3 regions of the Clostridium budayi genome follow, and region 3 is predicted to be linked to each of the others. Evidence: predicted binding sites of a transcription regulator. Region 3 holds the regulator's gene; each other region holds the start of a gene.
The links. Region 3 encodes HrcA, which represses chaperone genes, less so after heat shock. Its sites were predicted from a motif close to TGTTAGCACTCNNNNNNNNNGAGTGCTAACA; they were not measured.
Positions count from the first base shown of each region.

Region 1: the regulator HrcA is predicted to act here: its motif matches at 4,139-4,169, upstream of htpG (molecular chaperone HtpG).
Region 2: the regulator HrcA is predicted to act here: its motif matches at 4,378-4,408, upstream of groES (co-chaperone GroES).

Region 1 covers NZ_AP042456.1:520,353-526,372, forward strand. Annotated here, with positions in the region: gene ACZ5TJ_RS02460 (ABC transporter substrate-binding protein) at 124-1,152, opposite strand; gene ACZ5TJ_RS02465 (DUF3919 family protein) at 1,133-1,921, opposite strand; gene ACZ5TJ_RS02470 (ATP-binding protein) at 1,953-3,341, opposite strand; gene ACZ5TJ_RS02475 (response regulator transcription factor) at 3,331-3,999, opposite strand; gene htpG (molecular chaperone HtpG) at 4,213-6,020, shown strand, end outside.
Region 2 covers NZ_AP042456.1:2,766,804-2,772,823, forward strand. Annotated here, with positions in the region: gene ACZ5TJ_RS13400 (type II secretion system F family protein) at 1-409, opposite strand, end outside; gene ACZ5TJ_RS13405 (GspE/PulE family protein) at 435-2,123, opposite strand; gene groL (chaperonin GroEL) at 2,426-4,051, opposite strand; gene groES (co-chaperone GroES) at 4,067-4,351, opposite strand; gene ACZ5TJ_RS13420 (hypothetical protein) at 4,695-4,985, shown strand; gene ACZ5TJ_RS13425 (DNA-3-methyladenine glycosylase family protein) at 5,050-5,946, opposite strand; gene ACZ5TJ_RS13430 (C-GCAxxG-C-C family (seleno)protein) at 5,937-6,020, opposite strand, start outside.
Region 3 covers NZ_AP042456.1:1,211,728-1,217,747, reverse strand. Annotated here, with positions in the region: gene dnaK (molecular chaperone DnaK) at 1-1,569, opposite strand, end outside; gene grpE (nucleotide exchange factor GrpE) at 1,637-2,254, opposite strand; gene hrcA (heat-inducible transcriptional repressor HrcA) at 2,281-3,312, opposite strand; gene hemW (radical SAM family heme chaperone HemW) at 3,485-4,609, opposite strand; gene ACZ5TJ_RS05645 (hypothetical protein) at 4,736-5,176, opposite strand; gene lepA (translation elongation factor 4) at 5,284-6,020, opposite strand, start outside.

The sequences.
Region 1 (6,020 bases), 690 kb from region 3:
ATATTTATTATGATTACGTTTTCTTTCGATTACATTAATATAATAAAATAAGGAAGATACAATAAAATCTCTTAAATGTTTCATAAATGTAACATTTAAGAGATTTTAAAAAATATTGTGTATTTATTTTGAATTGCTATCATTAAACATTTTCATAATGGTATTTCTTTCGGTAGCAGCATCTTTAAAACTATACTGCTGGTATATGTTATTTGTAATGTCGTTACTTTTTTTAGTAGATATAGAATTAGAATAATTAGGTAAACTATTTGCTATATCATCAGAAAGTATAAAATCTATAAAAGCTTCAGCAACTTCTTTATTTGAAGAATTTTTAATTTCTGCAACAGAATCAACATTCCAACCAGTATTTTTAGGAGTTATACTAATTATATTAGGATTGAATTTGCTTTCAAGAATTTGATCACCTAAAAAGTTTATAGTAATTGCATATTCTCCTGAAGAAACTCTCTGTATTGAATTAAATCCACTAACAGTATAGGAAGAAACATTATTGCTAAATTTATCTAAAAAGTCTTTGTAACTTTTTTCACCAAGCCTTTGATAAAGAGAAGCTAAAAAAGTATATCCTGTGCCAGATGTTTCAGGACTTGGGATTATTATTTTATTTTTAAAGTCCTTTTTTAGTAAATCATTAAAATCAGTTGGAAGCTTTATACCTTTAGGTTTAAATTCTTTATCCCAGACCTCTTTATTTATACCTATAGCTAATGTATCAATTTTAAATCCAGTCCAGTAATTAGAAGAATCCTTATATTCAGAGGGTATATTTTTCGCATTAGGAGATTCATACTTAGCTAAAGCTCCGTTTGTTTTTAATAATTCGTAAGCATCACAAGTACCACCTATAAATATATCACCACTTGGATTTTCATTTTCATCTAATATTCTTTTAACTGCCTCTTCAGTAGGAAGTTTTATGTATTCATAAGTACAGCCTGTCTCTTTCTTGAATTTTTCAAGTAGTGCTTTAGCTTCTTCTTCTCTTAAAGCAACATAAGCAGTTAAATGTTTACCTTTAAGGTTTGGATATTTAACCTTTGGCTTAGAAGGGTAAAAATAAAATAGTAAAACTAAAAAAATAACTAATGGAAGAAGTAATAATAATTTTTTATTTAAAATATGTTTCATTAAGATCACCTTTTATGTAAATATTTTTGCCATTTTCATCGCCTAAGTATTGAACAATTAAATATTTTTTATAAACTATAAGGTAAATTGTATTATTAGAATTTAAGCTATTATTACTGTTTATATAAATATTAAATACACCTTCTGGTTTTTCATTTAAATTAGTGTCTAAAAAGTCTTTATTATCTTCCATAGTTTTAAACTTCTTTAAAGAAGCTATTAATTTATTTCGCTTATTTGAATCTAATGTATAAGAAGTATTATGAGCTTTATATACAATTTTGGTTTTAGAATTTCTAAGTATATTTATTATATTGTCATATGTATAAAGACAACTAAACAAAGTATTTCTTAAAGTATTTATTGAATATGAATTACTTGAATAATTTTTATTATTTAAAGTTAATGAGTTATTTATTTTAAAATCTTGAGTACTACCATTTGAATAAAAAATTTTACCGGACAAATTCACTACATTATTATTTTTGATTTTATTTTGTGTAGATGAATTATAAACAGTTATATTAGAAAAATACTTTAATATATCATTCATCAATAAATTATCATTTATAGTTATATCACCTAAGTATTCGTTATGTATAAGTATTTTATTTGGAATTTTAGTAACAAGTGAACTATCACTTGAATCAAAGTGATTAATAACTTTTAAGTTATTATATACAATTTTTGTAGAGTAAAAGTAAAAAACTAAAATTATTATTACAAAGATTATGTAGAATGTAATTATATTTTTAAAATTATTTTTCATAGAATATCCTTTCTATAGAAATTAACAACTACTATATATTTTCTTTAAAGAAAATTATAGTTACTGTTGTACCTATATTTAAAGTACTTTCTATATTAAAGCTACCTTTTTGTGTAGAGATAATTTCTCTACAAATATTAAGGCCTAAACCATTACCTTTTGTACTTTTTGCATTTAATAAATCAAATCCAACTCCATCATCAGAAATAGATATTTGAATTTTATCATCTAATGATTTTGCTTTAATTTCTATATTTTCGCATCCACTATATTTAATAGCATTATCTATTATATTAATGAATACTTGTTTAGTTTTATCGTAATCTCCATATATAAATAAATTATCATAGTCTTTAATTATGTTTATATGATAATTATGAAGTCTAATATTTAATATATTTAAACATTCATCAATTAAAGATTTTATATTTATATAAGTAGCTTCAATTGAAAAGTTTTCTTTATTAAGTTTTGATAATACTAAAATTTCTTGGACTAAATCTAAAAGTCGTCTACCTTCTTTTTCTATAAGCGAAGAGCATTCTATTATTTCTTTCTTTTCATCCAATTTAGGTATTATTTCAGAGAAGCCAATAATTGCAGTTAGCGGAGTTTTAAATTCATGAGATATATTATCAAAAAATCCTTTTTGGCGGGTTTTAGCCATTTGAATTTCATCTATGTAATTCTCAATATTTTCGCTCATAACATTAAATGTATTAGCTAGATCTTCAAATTCATCACCACTATTAATTAAAACCTTTTCTCCAAAGTTTCCATTAGAGATTTTTTTAGATTTTTCTTTTAATGTTAGTAATGGATTTACAAGTTCTTTTGAAAAAATATGAATTAATAGTATTCCAATACCGATAGCAACAATACTTACAATTACCATAATCATAAGAGTATTATTTAATATATTTACAGATGATGTGTTTAATAAAACTAGTCTTAGAACACCACATTTAGTGTTTTTATAAAATATAGGTGTAGATAAAAATATGCAAGGTACACCGTTAACTTTTTTTATAATATAAGATTCAGATCCTTCTAGTGCTTTATCAATATCTTTGTTATATAAGCTAATTTTATTTTTATTTGAATCATAGTATACTTGTCCAGAATTACTTATAGTTTGAACTCTAATATTAAACCTATTACTTAAATTAGTTGCAATAAAAGGGGAGATTGATTTAAAAGCTTCCTCTTTATTTGGATTATTATTTGATTCTAATAAACTTTCAGTATAGCCTCTCATAGTAGTACTTTCTTTAAGTAAATATTGAAGAGAGTTATCTAACAAATTTTTTGAAAGAGTATTAAATGTTACTATGTATATAAATGCAATAATAGGTACTAAAATAGCTATATTAGTTAATATAATTTTCTGTTTAACAGTAAGACGCATTTTATAAATCAAATTTATATCCTGCTTTATATAAAGTTTTTATATAAGTTTGACAAGGTCCTAACTTTTTTCTAAGTCTTTGAATTAGAATATCAACAGCTCTAGTTGTACCTTCAAAGTCATATCCCCAAACTTTATTTAAAAGGTCTTCACGACTAAAAACTATACCTTTGTTTTCACATAAACAATTTAAAACTTCAAATTCTTTAAATGTTAAATCAACATACTCATTATCAACTAAAACTTTTCTTTCATCGGCTATAATAGTAATTCTACCAAGTGATAGAGTTTTATCAGTTTTCTTTGAAAACTTCTTTATCCTTTTAGATATTACTTTTATTCTTAAAAGTAGCTCTGTACTATTAAATGGCTTAGTTATGTAATCTTCTGCACCTAATTGTAGTCCAAGTAATTTATCATTAATATCATCTTTGGCTGTTAACATAATAATTGGTATATCATCTATTAATTTAATTTTATGAATAAGTTCAAAGCCACTAATGTCGGGAAGCATTGCATCGAGTACTATTATGTCTGGTTTTTCTTTTATTGTAAGTTCTAATGCTTCATTTCCGCATGTAGCTGTAACAACATTATAATTTTGAAGCTTAAGATTCATTTTTATAAGTTGTAAAATACTAATTTCGTCATCAACTACTAAAATATTCAAGATTTTTCTCCTTTAGTTAAATAATTATTAAATTTACAACATTAATTATACAAAAGTATGTAAGAGTTTACAATTGAAAAGAATTTGGTTTAAAAGTATATTTGACATAAAATTGGTAATATGGTATATAAAAATTAGGGGTTAGCACTCTAAGTGGTAGAGTGCTAATAAACAAATTTAATTATAATTTGTATGAAGGGAGATATTAGAGAAATGGAAAAGAAACAATTTAAAGCTGAATCAAAAAGACTTCTAGATCTTGTAATTAACTCTATCTACACTAATAAGGATATATTTTTAAGAGAACTTATATCTAATGCAAGCGATGCTATAGATAAGATATATTATAAGGCTCTAGTAGATGATTCTATTACATTTAACAGAGAGGATTATTACATCAAGATAAATGTAGATAAGGAAAATAGAGAATTATCAATAGTTGATACAGGTATTGGTATGTCAAAGGAAGAACTTGATGATAATCTTGGAGTTATAGCAAAGAGTGGATCATTTAAGTTTAAAAATGATACAGAAATAGAAGATGATCACAGCATAATTGGCCAATTTGGTGTTGGATTCTATTCAGCATTTTTAGTTGCTGATAAAGTTACAGTTATAAGTAAAGAATTTGGAAGCGATAAGGCATATAAGTGGGAATCAGATGGAATTGATGGATATACAATTGAGGAATCTATTAAAGAAGATCATGGAACAATAGTTACATTACATTTAAAAGAAAATGCTGAAGATGAAGATTATGATCAATATTTAAATGAATATAAATTACAATCATTAATAAAGAAATATTCAGATTTTATAAGATATCCAATAAAGATGGATATAATGGAAAAGAAACTTAAAGAAGGAACTGAAAATGAATATGAAGATATTATAGAAGAAAAAACAGTAAACAGTATGGTTCCTATATGGAGAAAAAATAAAAAGGAACTTACTGATGATGACTATAATAACTTCTATTTAGAAAAGCATTTTGGATTTGATAAACCATTAAAGCATATTCATATAAGCGTTGATGGTATGATAAGCTACAATGCAATATTATATATTCCAGAAAGAATACCATATGATTTCTATACATCAGATTATGAAAAAGGATTAGAACTTTATTCAAATGGAGTATTAATAATGGAGAAATGCCAAGAACTTTTACCAGATTACTTTGGATTTGTAAAAGGGGTAGTGGACTCTCCAGATTTATCACTTAATATATCAAGAGAAATACTTCAAAATGATAGACAATTAAGATTTATTGCTAAAAATATAAAAAATAAAATTAAAAATGAACTTAAAAAAATGCTAAAAGATAATAGAGATATGTATGAAAAATTCTTTAAAGCATTTGGAAAACAATTAAAATACGGTGTTTATAGTGACTTTGGAGCAAATAAAGATGTATTACAAGATTTATTAATGTTCTACTCATCAAAGGAAAAGAAACTTACTACTTTAGAAGAGTACGTTAGTAGAATGAAGGAAGATCAAAAGTTCATTTATTATGCAGTTGGGGATTCAAATGAAAGAATTGAAAAGATGCCACAAACTGAAATGATACTAGATAAAGATTATGAAATATTATACTTTACAGATGATGTAGATGAATTTGCAATTAAAATGCTTACTACATTTGAAGAAAAAGAATTTAGATCAGTATCAGGTGGAGATTTAGGTTTAGAAGATAAAGATGAAAAAGATGAAGTACAAGATGAAGAAAGCAAAGAAGTAATTAGTTTTATGAAAGAAACTTTAGAAGGTAAAGTTAGTGATGTTAGAGAATCAAAGAGATTAAAAAATTATCCTGTATGTTTATCTAATGATGGTGATCTTTCAATTGAAATGGAGAAGATATTAAACTCTATGCCAAACAATGATCAAAACATTAAGGCTCAAAAAGTTTTAGAAGTAAATGTTCATAGTGATGTATTTAAAGCATTAAAAGCTTCATATGAAAAAGATAAGGATACAGCTAAGTTATATACTAACATATTATATAATCAAGCTCG
Region 2 (6,020 bases), 1.5 Mb from region 3:
CCTCTCCAGCTGCAATCATATTTGTCATCAACCCTGGAATTTCTTCTTCAAACTTAAATGCATCAGATAAACTTCTTCCTTTTTGGACTTGGTCATAAACTCTTCCTAATATTTCTTTAAGTTTTTTATTTTCCGTTTGTTGCATCGATAATTCTACTGCTCTAAGCATTGGTGTTCCTGATTGAATTACAAAGGCAAATTGTCTACAAAATAGTGATAAATCTTTTAACGTAACTTTATTAAATAATTCAATATTAATATCTTTACTTTTATCTTCTATAAATATCTTTGTTGGGAAGTATCCCCTTTGCCTAAGACTATTAACGACTTCACTTTTAGCTTGTGCTTCAAGTGTTCCACTTATAGCAACACCTTCAACATTTCTAGCCTCATATTTATAAATAGCCATATACCACTTATTCCTTTCTTAAGTATTATTCTCTTAAAAAGGCAACTCTCATTAATTCATCAACAGTTGTTACCTTATCTATGACATGTTCCCTACAAGCACTATTTAATGTTTTCATACCATTTTTAATTGCTATATCCTTAACCATATCGGAAGTTTTACCTTCTGTCACTGCATCTCTAATTTCTCTATCTACTTCCATGATTTCATATATACCAACTCTACCTTTATATCCTGTATTATTGCACGATGGACACCCTTCACCTTTAGCTAGTTTTAAATCTGTAGTAATCGGTACTCCAAGAACCTTTTTCTCATATTCTGTTGCTTCATATTCTTTTAAACAGTTTGTACATATTCTTCTTACAAGTCTTTGAGCGATTATTCCTGTAACTGATGTAGATACAAGATAAGGTTCAACTCCCATATCAGCAAGTCTTGCAATACTAGATGGTGCATCATTTGTATGAAGTGTACTTAAAACTACGTGACCTGTAATTGCAGCTCTTATTGCAATTTCAGCTGTCTCTCCATCTCTTATTTCCCCAAGCATTATAATATCTGGGTCTTGTCTAAGTATTGATCTAAGACCTGATGCAAAAGTCATTCCGGCTTTTGCATTTACATTAACTTGATTAATACCATCCATCATATATTCAACCGGATCTTCTACGGTAATTATATTTTTATCTATTGTATTAAGCTCACTTAATATTGTATAAAGAGTAGTAGATTTACCACTTCCTGTTGGACCTGTTACTAAAATAATTCCATATGGTATGCTCATTAACTTAACTAGCTTTTCCATATCGTCTTTCTTCATACCAAGTGCTTCTTTGTTAATTAACGCTTGTGATGAAGCAAGTATTCTAATAACTACCTTCTCACCATTTACAGTTGGAAGAACTGATACTCTAAGATCTATTTTCTTATCATCAATATTTTTTATTATTCTACCGTCTTGCGGCACTCTTTTTTCTGCAATATTTAAGTTAGCTAATATTTTTATTCTAGTTATTAATGTTGATTGAGATTCTTTTGGAATGCTTAAAATACTTTGAAGTTCTCCATCAACTCTTACTCTAACTCTTATTTCTTTTTCAAATGGTTCAATGTGAATATCACTACCACCCATTCTTACTGCATTTTGAATTAAAGTATCGACAAGTTTTACAACTGGAGCTTCTTTATTAATTTCCTCTTCTTCAGCTTTTTCTTGCATATTTGCTTTTGCAAGTTCTTTTTCTTGTATTCCAAGAGCTGTTGCAACTTTTTCTGCATATTGCTTTGTATAATACTTATTTATAGCTTCTTCTATAGATTGTTTTGTATCCAGAGCTTTTATTATGTTCATTCCAGAAACTAACTTTAAATCTTCATCAGCCATTATATTAAATGGATCTGATGTAACTACTGTAAGATCATTACCATTCATCTTAAATGGCATTACTCCATGCTTTCTTGCTATTGCCTCTGGTATTTTTCTTATACTATTCGTATCAATAACTTCAAATTCTAGACTTACTCTTTGCAAGCCTAATTGCATCCCAAGAACAGCTAGTATATCCTCTTCTGAAACTAGTCCATCTTCAAGCAATATTTCCCCTAATCTTTTTCCTGTAACAGCTTGCTTTTTTAATGCATTAACTAAATCAGAATTCTTAATTTTACCTGCTTGAACTAATATGTCTCCTAATCTCATTTTTGTCTTCATAAAATTCACCAACCATTATTTTCTTCACTATTATTATACATTAGTTAACAGTTTATTAAAATATTATTTTGGAGTTTTTTGTCGATTCTTTTCGACAACCAAGCCATTTATAATAAATGACATTTGCAATAATTATTCTGTTAATGAATATTCTGTTAAAATTTTTATTAAACATTTACCTTTAGATAAATTACGACAAAAAAAGAAGGCCTATATATCACATAGACCTTCTTTAATATAAATTGTTCGATTTTAATACAATTAATTAATATTCATTTTCATTCTAGATAGAATGTTATATTTTAATACATTCCATCCATACCCATTCCTCCTGGTGGAGTCATAGGTTCTTCCTTTTTAGGAATATCAACAACAGCTGCTTCTGTTGTTAAGAATGTTGAAGCTACTGATGCAGCATTTTGAAGTGCTGATCTTGTAACCTTAGTCGGATCAACAATACCTGCTTTTATCATATTTTTATAATCTCCATGTAAAGCATCATATCCAATTCCAACTTCACTATTTCTAACCTTTTCTATTATTACTGAACCTTCAACACCTGCATTAGTTGCAATTTGTCTCATTGGTTCTTCTAATGCTCTAACTATAATATCAATACCTACTTTTGTATCATATATATCTGATGTTAACTCTGATACTTTATTTAATACATTAACATAAGCAGTTCCACCACCAGGTACTATACCTTCTTCAACAGCAGCCTTTGTTGCAGCTAATGCATCTTCTATTCTTAATTTTCTTTCTTTAAGTTCAGTTTCAGTTGCTGCACCAACTTTAATTACTGCAACTCCTCCTGATAATTTAGCAAGTCTTTCTTGTAATTTTTCTTTATCAAATTCTGAAGTTGTTTCTTCTAATTGACTCTTTATTTGATTAATTCTTGCTTTAATTTGTTCTGTAGCACCTTTTCCGTTTACTATAGTTGTATTATCTTTATTTACTTTTACGCTTTCGGCTTGACCTAAACTTTCTAATGAAACTTCTTTTAGATCTTTTCCAAGTTCTTCTGATATAACTTCTCCACCTGTAAGAGTTGCTATATCTTGAAGCATTTCTTTTCTTCTATCTCCAAATCCAGGAGCCTTAACTGCAACACAAGTAAATGTTCCTCTTAACTTATTAACAACTAATGTTGCCATAGCTTCAGCTTCAATATCTTCAGCTATAATTAAAAGCTTTTTACCTGCTTGAACTATTTGTTCCAATATAGGAAGTATTTCTTGTATGTTAGAAATCTTTTTATCTGTTATTAAAATATATGGATTATCTAATACAGCTTCCATTTTTTCTGTATCTGTTACCATATAAGCTGATACATATCCTCTATCAAATTGCATACCTTCAACTACATCTAATTCTGTTCCCATTGATTTTGATTCTTCAACAGTTATAACGCCTTCATTGCCTACCTTTTCCATAGCATCCGCAATAAGGCTTCCTATTGTTTCATCCGCTGCTGAAATTGCTGCAACTCTTGCAATATCTTCTTTACCATTTACAGGTCTTGATATATCTTTAATTTCTTTAACTGCTTTTTCAACAGCCATATTTATACCATTTCTTATAAGCATTGGATTTGCTCCAGCAGTAACATTTTTAAGACCTTCTCTTATTATAGCTTGAGCTAAAAGTGTTGCTGTAGTAGTACCATCCCCTGCAACATCGTTAGTTCTTGTTGCTACTTCCTTAACTAATTGTGCTCCCATATTTTCATATGGATCTTCAAGTTCTATTTCTCTTGCAATTGAAACACCATCATTTGTTATAAGTGGTGATCCAAACTTTTTATCTAATACAACATTTCTTCCTTTAGGACCAAGTGTTACTTTTACTGTATCTGCTAATTTATCAACACCTATTTGCATTGCTCTTCTTGATTCTTCACCAAATTTAATCATTTTAGCCATACTAACTCTCTCCTCCTATTCCACTATCGCAAGTATATCGTCTTGCTTTAATATTATAAATTCTTCTCCATCTACTTTAACTTCTGTGCCTGCATACTTTGAATAAAGTACTTTATCATTAACTTTAACTTCCATCTCTATTCTTTTTCCATCAGAAATAGCTCCAGGACCAACAGCAATAACTATTGCTTCTTGTGGTCTCTCTTTCGCAGTTCCTGTTAAAACTATTCCGCTCTTTGTTTTTTCTTCTGCTTCCATTCTTTTAATGACAACTCTGTCTCCTAATGGTTTTATCGCCATAATAAACCCTCCTAAACAATAATTATTTTTAGCACTCTATCCTTTAGAGTGCTAATTCTATTATTATAATATCTTTTATATCTATTTAATTCAAATATTTATAAAAATATTTTTACCTAAATATTTTTATTTATGCCAGATTAGAGCAATATACTTCTATATTACTCTAATTTTCTTATATTTATAACTTATTACTGTAATAAGTTATTTATTAAATCCACTTTCCTTATTTTACCATAAACTAAATCATTTATATACAACTAAAATAGCAATTTATTCTTTTGATAAAAAAATATTTTCTTGTTATAATACATATATAAATTTCTTAAAAGGGGGAATTTATATGTCAGAAAAACATATTTGTGAATTATGTAATAGAGAGGTTCCTTTTATAACAGAACATCATTTAATTCCTAAAGAACGTGGTGGCAAACATTATGATACAGCAAAATTTTGCAAGATGTGCCACACACAAATCCACGCACTTTATAGCAATAGAGAACTTGCTGCAAGGTTATTTTCTATTAAAAGATTACAGAGTGATGATGGAATAAAAAAATACTTAAATTTTATAAAAAAAATGCCTGGAGATACAATTATCCCGATTAAAAAATCTAAAAACAGAAGATTTTAAAATAATAAAAGTCTAGAAGTAAAAATCCCTCTAGACTTTTTATAATTTAATTATTAAATTCGCTTTAAATTTTTATATTATTTTCTCTCGCATAATAGAATAAATATTGTTGTGCAAAACCTGATAAATCTCCAAATCTATCTCTTGCAAATATTCTTATTTTATTTAAAGAACCTTCCTCCGCATTATAAAAATGCATCATAGCTCTTTTAACCCAAACATCTACTGGGAAAGCTGAATGTTTTCCCATAGAAAATAACATAATACAATCTGAAACTTTAGCACCAACACCTTTAAATTCTTGAAGTGCAGCATGGCACTCATCATCATTTAAAGCTTTTATTCTTTCTAAATTAAATGTACCTTCATTATTTTCTAAATCTTCATTAACTCTTTCTATTGTATCAACTATATATTTACTTCTAAATGAAGCTCCTGTTTCTTGTATTTCTTCTAATGTTGCATCTTTTATCATTTCTGGTGATGGGAAAGTATAAAATGTTTCTCCATTATAATTAATTTCTTCGCCAAAACGTTCACTTATTTTCTTTATAGTCTTTTTAATTGAAGGTATACTATTTCTTGCTGAAACTATAAAACTTATAAGAAGCTCAAATGGCTCTTGATTTAATATTCTTATACCATAGCCATAATCTACAGACTTTCTTAGTATCTCATCTTTAGATAATTCTTCTTTTATCTTGCTATAATCTCTTTCTAAATCAAAATAACTAATCCAAATGTTTTTAAAATCATCTTCATTAGTATTTAATATAGTAACTTTATCACCATCTTGAACAACTTCAATTACTCTTCCAAATGCAATTATTATGTAATCTGTATCACTCTTTTTTTCCCATCTAAAACATTGACCACATTCTAATATTTGTTTTATGTTAAAGTTTTTAACTCCTTCTAATATAACTTTATCATCTTCATAAATAACATTTTTTAAATCCATTGTTTTTCACCTTCTCTATTGTATTTTATATAATCTTTTCTTTCCCTTATTATCTCTTCAAGTATATTTGCAGA
Region 3 (6,020 bases):
TTCTAAAGTCTTTTCAGTTTGATATACAACTTGATCAGCATTGTTCTTAACTTCTATTGATTCTTTTCTCTTCTTATCTTCTTCAGCGAACTTTTCAGCTTCTTTAACAGCCTTATCTACTTCATCTTCACTTAAGTTAGTTGAAGCTGTTATTGTGATGTTTGCTTCTTTACCAGTTCCCTTATCCATTGCTGATACTTTAACGATACCGTTAGCATCTATATCAAATGTAACTTCGATTTGAGGGATTCCTCTTGGAGCTGGAGCAATTCCTGATAATGTGAATCTTCCTAATGTCTTGTTATCTGCAGCCATTTGTCTTTCACCTTGAACTACGTGAATTTCAACTGATGTTTGACCATCTGCAGCAGTTGAGAAGATTTGGCTCTTCTTAGCTGGGATTGTTGTATTTCTTTCTATAAGTGGAGTTGCTACTCCTCCTAAAGTTTCAATTCCTAATGTTAATGGTGTAACGTCTAGTAATAATACGTCTTTAACTTCTCCTGTTAATACACCTGCTTGAATAGCTGCACCAATTGCAACACATTCATCTGGGTTTATTCCCTTTGAAGGTTCTTTTCCTGTGAAGTTTTTAACTGCTTCTTGAACAGCTGGTATTCTTGTTGATCCACCAACTAATAATATCTTATCTATGTCACCTACTGAAATTCCAGCATCAGCTATAGCTTTTTTCATTGGTTCAATTGATCTTTGAACTAAGTCGTGAGTTAATTCGTTGAATTTAGCTCTAGTTAAGTTCATATCGATATGTTTTGGACCAGTTGCATCAGCTGTAATGAATGGTAAGTTGATGTTTGTTTGAGTTGATGATGATAATTCAATCTTAGCTTTTTCAGCAGCTTCTTTTAATCTTTGAAGTGCCATTTTATCTTGTCTTAAATCAATTCCGTTTTCTGCTTTGAATGTATCTGCGATGTAATCCATGATTTTGTTATCAAAATCATCTCCACCAAGTTTTGTATCTCCGTTTGTTGATAATACTTCAAATACTCCATCTCCAAGTTCTAAGATAGATACATCGAAAGTACCACCACCTAGGTCATATACTAATACTTTTTCTTCGTGATCTGCTTTTTCTAATCCGTATGCAAGTGATGCAGCAGTTGGTTCGTTTATTATTCTTAAAACTTCAAGTCCTGCAATCTTACCAGCATCTTTTGTTGCTTGTCTTTCAGCATCATTGAAGTATGCTGGAACTGTTATAACTGCTTGAGTTACTTTTTCTCCTAAATAGCTTTCTGCATCAGCCTTTAATTTTTGAAGTATCATTGCTGATATTTCTTGTGGAGTATATCCTTTTCCATCAATATCTACTTTATAATCAGTACCCATATGTCTCTTTATTGAGATTATTGTTTTATCTGGGTTTGTAATCGCTTGTCTTTTAGCTACTTGACCTACTAATCTTTCACCATTTGCTTGGAATGAAACAACTGAAGGAGTTGTTCTTGAACCTTCTGAGTTAGTTATAACAACTGGTTCTCCACCTTCCATAACTGCTACACATGAATTTGTAGTTCCTAAATCAATACCTATTATTTTTGACATAATCTATTCCTCCTTAACACAAATTAGTGTTTGTTATAATCAATTTAATTTATTCAATTTAAATAATTTAGTTTGCAACTTTAACAACTGAATGTCTTATTACTTTATCGCCTCTTTTGTATCCTTTCATGAATACTTCAGCGACTGAGTTTTCATCTAAATTTTCATCTTGAATATGCATTACTGCTTGATGGAAATTTGGATCAAAGCCATCTTTTGTTTCTATTTCTTCAACACCTAACTTTTCTAAAGCCGTTCTAAAGCCCTTAAGAGTCATTTCAACTCCTTTTTTCATATCTTCTATGTTACCATTTGCTTCTAAAGCTCTTTCTAAGTTATCTAGGTTTGGTACTATTTCTTTTAAAACATCTATACAAGCATCTGTATAAATTCCTTCTTTTTCTTTTGTAGTTCTTTTTCTGTAGTTTTCATATTCTGCAGAAACTCTTAAAAGTCTATCTTTTAAAGTCTCAAGTTCGTTAGTTAATTTTTTGTTTTCATCTTTATATTTTTTAAACATTTTTAACTCATCCTCTTCTTTTTTCTTCTCTTCTGAAACTTGAGCCTCTTCTTTTAAGTCTTCTGTATTTTCTTCTATATCAACATTTTCATTTGAGTTAGCATCTTCATTTTCTATGCTACTTTCTTGATTCTCTAAACTCTCTAGATTTTCATTATCTTTCATCATCTCTTTTTAGCACCTCATCTCTTTTATTTCTTTGACGACCCTCTTAAAGTGTTGTTTAATTCTTTCATTACTTGAGCCATTATTGCAATTACCTTTGAATAATTAATTCTTCTAGGTCCAATTAAACCAATAGTACCTTTAGCACTATCACCTAGTGAATATTCTGCTGATATTACACTACAATCCTTAGCTTCTGGAATATAGTTTTCATCACCAATTTTTATAGTTATATCACTTTCTGGTTCTATAAGTTCAACGACACAATCCTTATTATGAAGAAGTGACAATATTTGTTTTGCCTTTTCTATGTCATTATACTCAGGATAATTAAATATATTTGTTGTACCCTCCATAAACACTCTAGAAGTATCATCTTCTTTTAAACACTGATAAAGCGCAGGTAGCATTGCATTGAATACTTCATCATATCCATGTAAATCTAATTTTAAGTTATTTATAACTTCTAAATTAATTTCTTCAATAGAAAGATGTACAAGTCTTTGATTTAATATTTTGTTTATACCACTTAAAACTTCTACAGATGGTGCCTCATTAACTCTTATTATTTGATTTTTAATAAGTCCTCCATCAGTAACTATAACAGCTAAAAGATTTTGATCATCCATCCTTACTATTTGAATTGATTTTAATGTACTCATGCTCATAGAAGGAGTTTTAACAACACAAGTTAAATGAGTTAATTCTGAAAGTAATTCACTTGCATTTTTAACTATTTTATTAACTTCAAGCATTGCTGAGTTTAAAACATATTCTTTTATCTTTAAGTCTTCTTCTTTACTTAGAATTGGTTTATCCATCATGCTGTCTACATATAACCTGTATCCTTTACTTGATGGTATCCTTCCTGCTGATGTATGAGGCTGTTCTAAATATCCCATCTCTTCAAGATCTGACATCTCATTTCTTATAGTTGCAGAACCTACTCCTAAGTCGTGATTTTTTGCAATTGTCCTAGAACCTACTGGTTCTCCAGTTTTAATGTAATCATTGATAATAGCTTCTAATATTTTAATTTTTCTATCATCAATAACCATACAATCACCTCTATTTGTTAGCACTCGTTAGTAGTGAGTGCTAATGACTATAGTTAAATAATATTATCGTTGAATATTTTTGTCAATTATAATAATTACCTTTAAACAGAAATTAATAGCAATATTTTTAAATTATCCTTATTTTTCTTTTATTTGCTTCAGTTTTCTAGTATTATAATATAAATTCACTCATAACCCAATTTGATACTTCAATCCCTTTATCAGTTAAATATATTCTTCCATCCTTCTCATCTAATAGACCTATTTTTTTATTTTTATTTATAATATCTCCGTATACATCATTTATATCTTTAGAAAATTTATTTTTAAATTTATCTATTGACACACCCTCTATCATTCTAAGCCCTAAAAACATAAACTCTTCCATATCTTCTTTTAAACTATTAGCTACAATACTTTCTGAAACATCTATATTACTATTTATTCTCTCTATATATTCTTTTATATTGTCTATGTTTTTTATTCTCTTTTCGTCTATAAATGAACTTGCAGATACACCAACACCTATATATTCATCTAGTTCCCAATACACTTTATTGTGTCTACACTCTCTGCCTTCTTTTGCATAATTTGAAATTTCATATTGTTTATAATTATTATCTTCTAAAATTTCTTTAGTTATTTCATACATCCTTCTCTCATCATCTTCATTCGGAACATTTAATTTATTTTCTTCATATAGTTTATAAAAATATGTCCCTTCTTCAATTATTAAGCTATATGCTGAAATATGTTCAGGATTTAATTTAATTATATCTTCTAATGTTTCTTTATAATCTTCTAAACTTTGATTTGGAAGTCCAAACATAATATCTATATTTATATTTTCTATTCCAAGTTCACGAACCCTTTTATAATTTGCCTTAAATTCTTCTATAGTATGTATTCTACCTATATTTTTTAATAAATTATTTTTGGTTGTTTGAAGTCCCATACTTATTCTGTTTATACTATTTTCTTTTATTATCTTAATCTTTTCATCACTTAATGTTCCTGGATTACACTCAATTGTTTTCTCTGCATCATCTAAAAAAGATAATTTATTTAATTCTTTAAGAAGTTTTGAAAGATTATTTTCACTTAAATATGAAGGTGTCCCACCTCCAATAAATAAAGTTTTTATTAAATATCCTTTGCATTTATTTCTTATTTCTAAAATTAATGCATCTATATAATCATTTTCTAATTCTTCTATTCCTGCATATGATTTAAAATCGCAATAAAAACATTTTTGCTTACAAAATGGTATGTGCACATATAATGAAACTTTTTTCATACTAATTCTCCTTTACAATACATTTCTTATTATTATAACAAAATATATATTTTATTTACTAAGTATAAAAGAAATAGGACTTTAATGAATTTTTTATTCATCAAAATCCTATTTTTAATAAATATTCTATAATAATGCCCTTGCCTTTTCTTCTAAATTGTCTATATCCTTTGCTTTTATTTCAGATAATGTTAACTCAGATGACTCTTTAAAATTATAGAAAAAGTTAGCAAATTCTATTTTTATAGCTCTATTTATATCAAGATCTATTGCTATTTTATCTAAAAAATCTACTTCTATATCCTCATAATTTCCATCTATTAAAGCAAGACCAACTAATTCAAAATAAACTATCTTTTTTATTCTCTCAGAACTTCTCCTTAATATAGATATTACATCGTCATAACCTAATACTAAGTCGTAATCTTCTTCAATATTTAATTCATTTTTATATTCCTTTATAAGTTTTTCTTCTTCTTTTGCGAAATTATCATCTACATTTGCAAATTGATTTACTAAATTTATAAACGCTTTAGCTTCCTCTTTATTAAATTCTTTTAAAAACATCCTTCTACCCCCTTACTTCAATTATACATTAAATATAAATTATATTCATTTATATAAGAAAAAAGTAAACTCTAAAATAATTTTAGAGTTTACTTTACTTAAATTAACTAATCTACTTTTAAAATTGACATAAATGCTTCTTGTGGTACTTCAACTGATCCAACCTGTCTCATTCTCTTCTTACCTTCTTTTTGCTTTTCAAGAAGCTTTCTCTTTCTTGAGATATCTCCACCATAACATTTAGCAAGTACGTCTTTTCTCATAGCCTTAACTGTTTCTCTAGCTATAATCTTAGCACCTATTGCAGCTTGTATTGGAACTTCGAATAATTGTCTTGGAATTATTTCTTTAAGCTTTTCTGCAATTGCTCTTCCTTTATGGTAAGCTCTTTCTCTTGGAACTATCATTGAAAGCGCATCAACTATATCACCATTTAGAAGAATATCAAGCTTACAAAGATCTGCTTTTTCATATCCTTTGAATTCATAATCTAATGATGCATATCCTCTTGTCTTTGATTTTAAAGTATCAAAGAAATCATAAACTATTTCGTTTAGAGGAATATCATAATTAATTACAGCTCTTGTTTCCTCCATATATTGCATATCAATATACTTTCCTCTTCTTTCTTGGCAAAGTTCCATAACTGCTCCTACATATTCTGTTGGAGTTATTATTGAAGCTTTAACAACTGGTTCTTCCATATAATCTATTTCGCTCATTTCTGGAAGATTTGTTGGATTTGTAATATCTAAAACTTCTCCATCAGTTTTCTTTATTTTATATATAACAGATGGCGCAGTTGTTATAATATCTAAATTAAATTCTCTTTCTATTCTTTCTT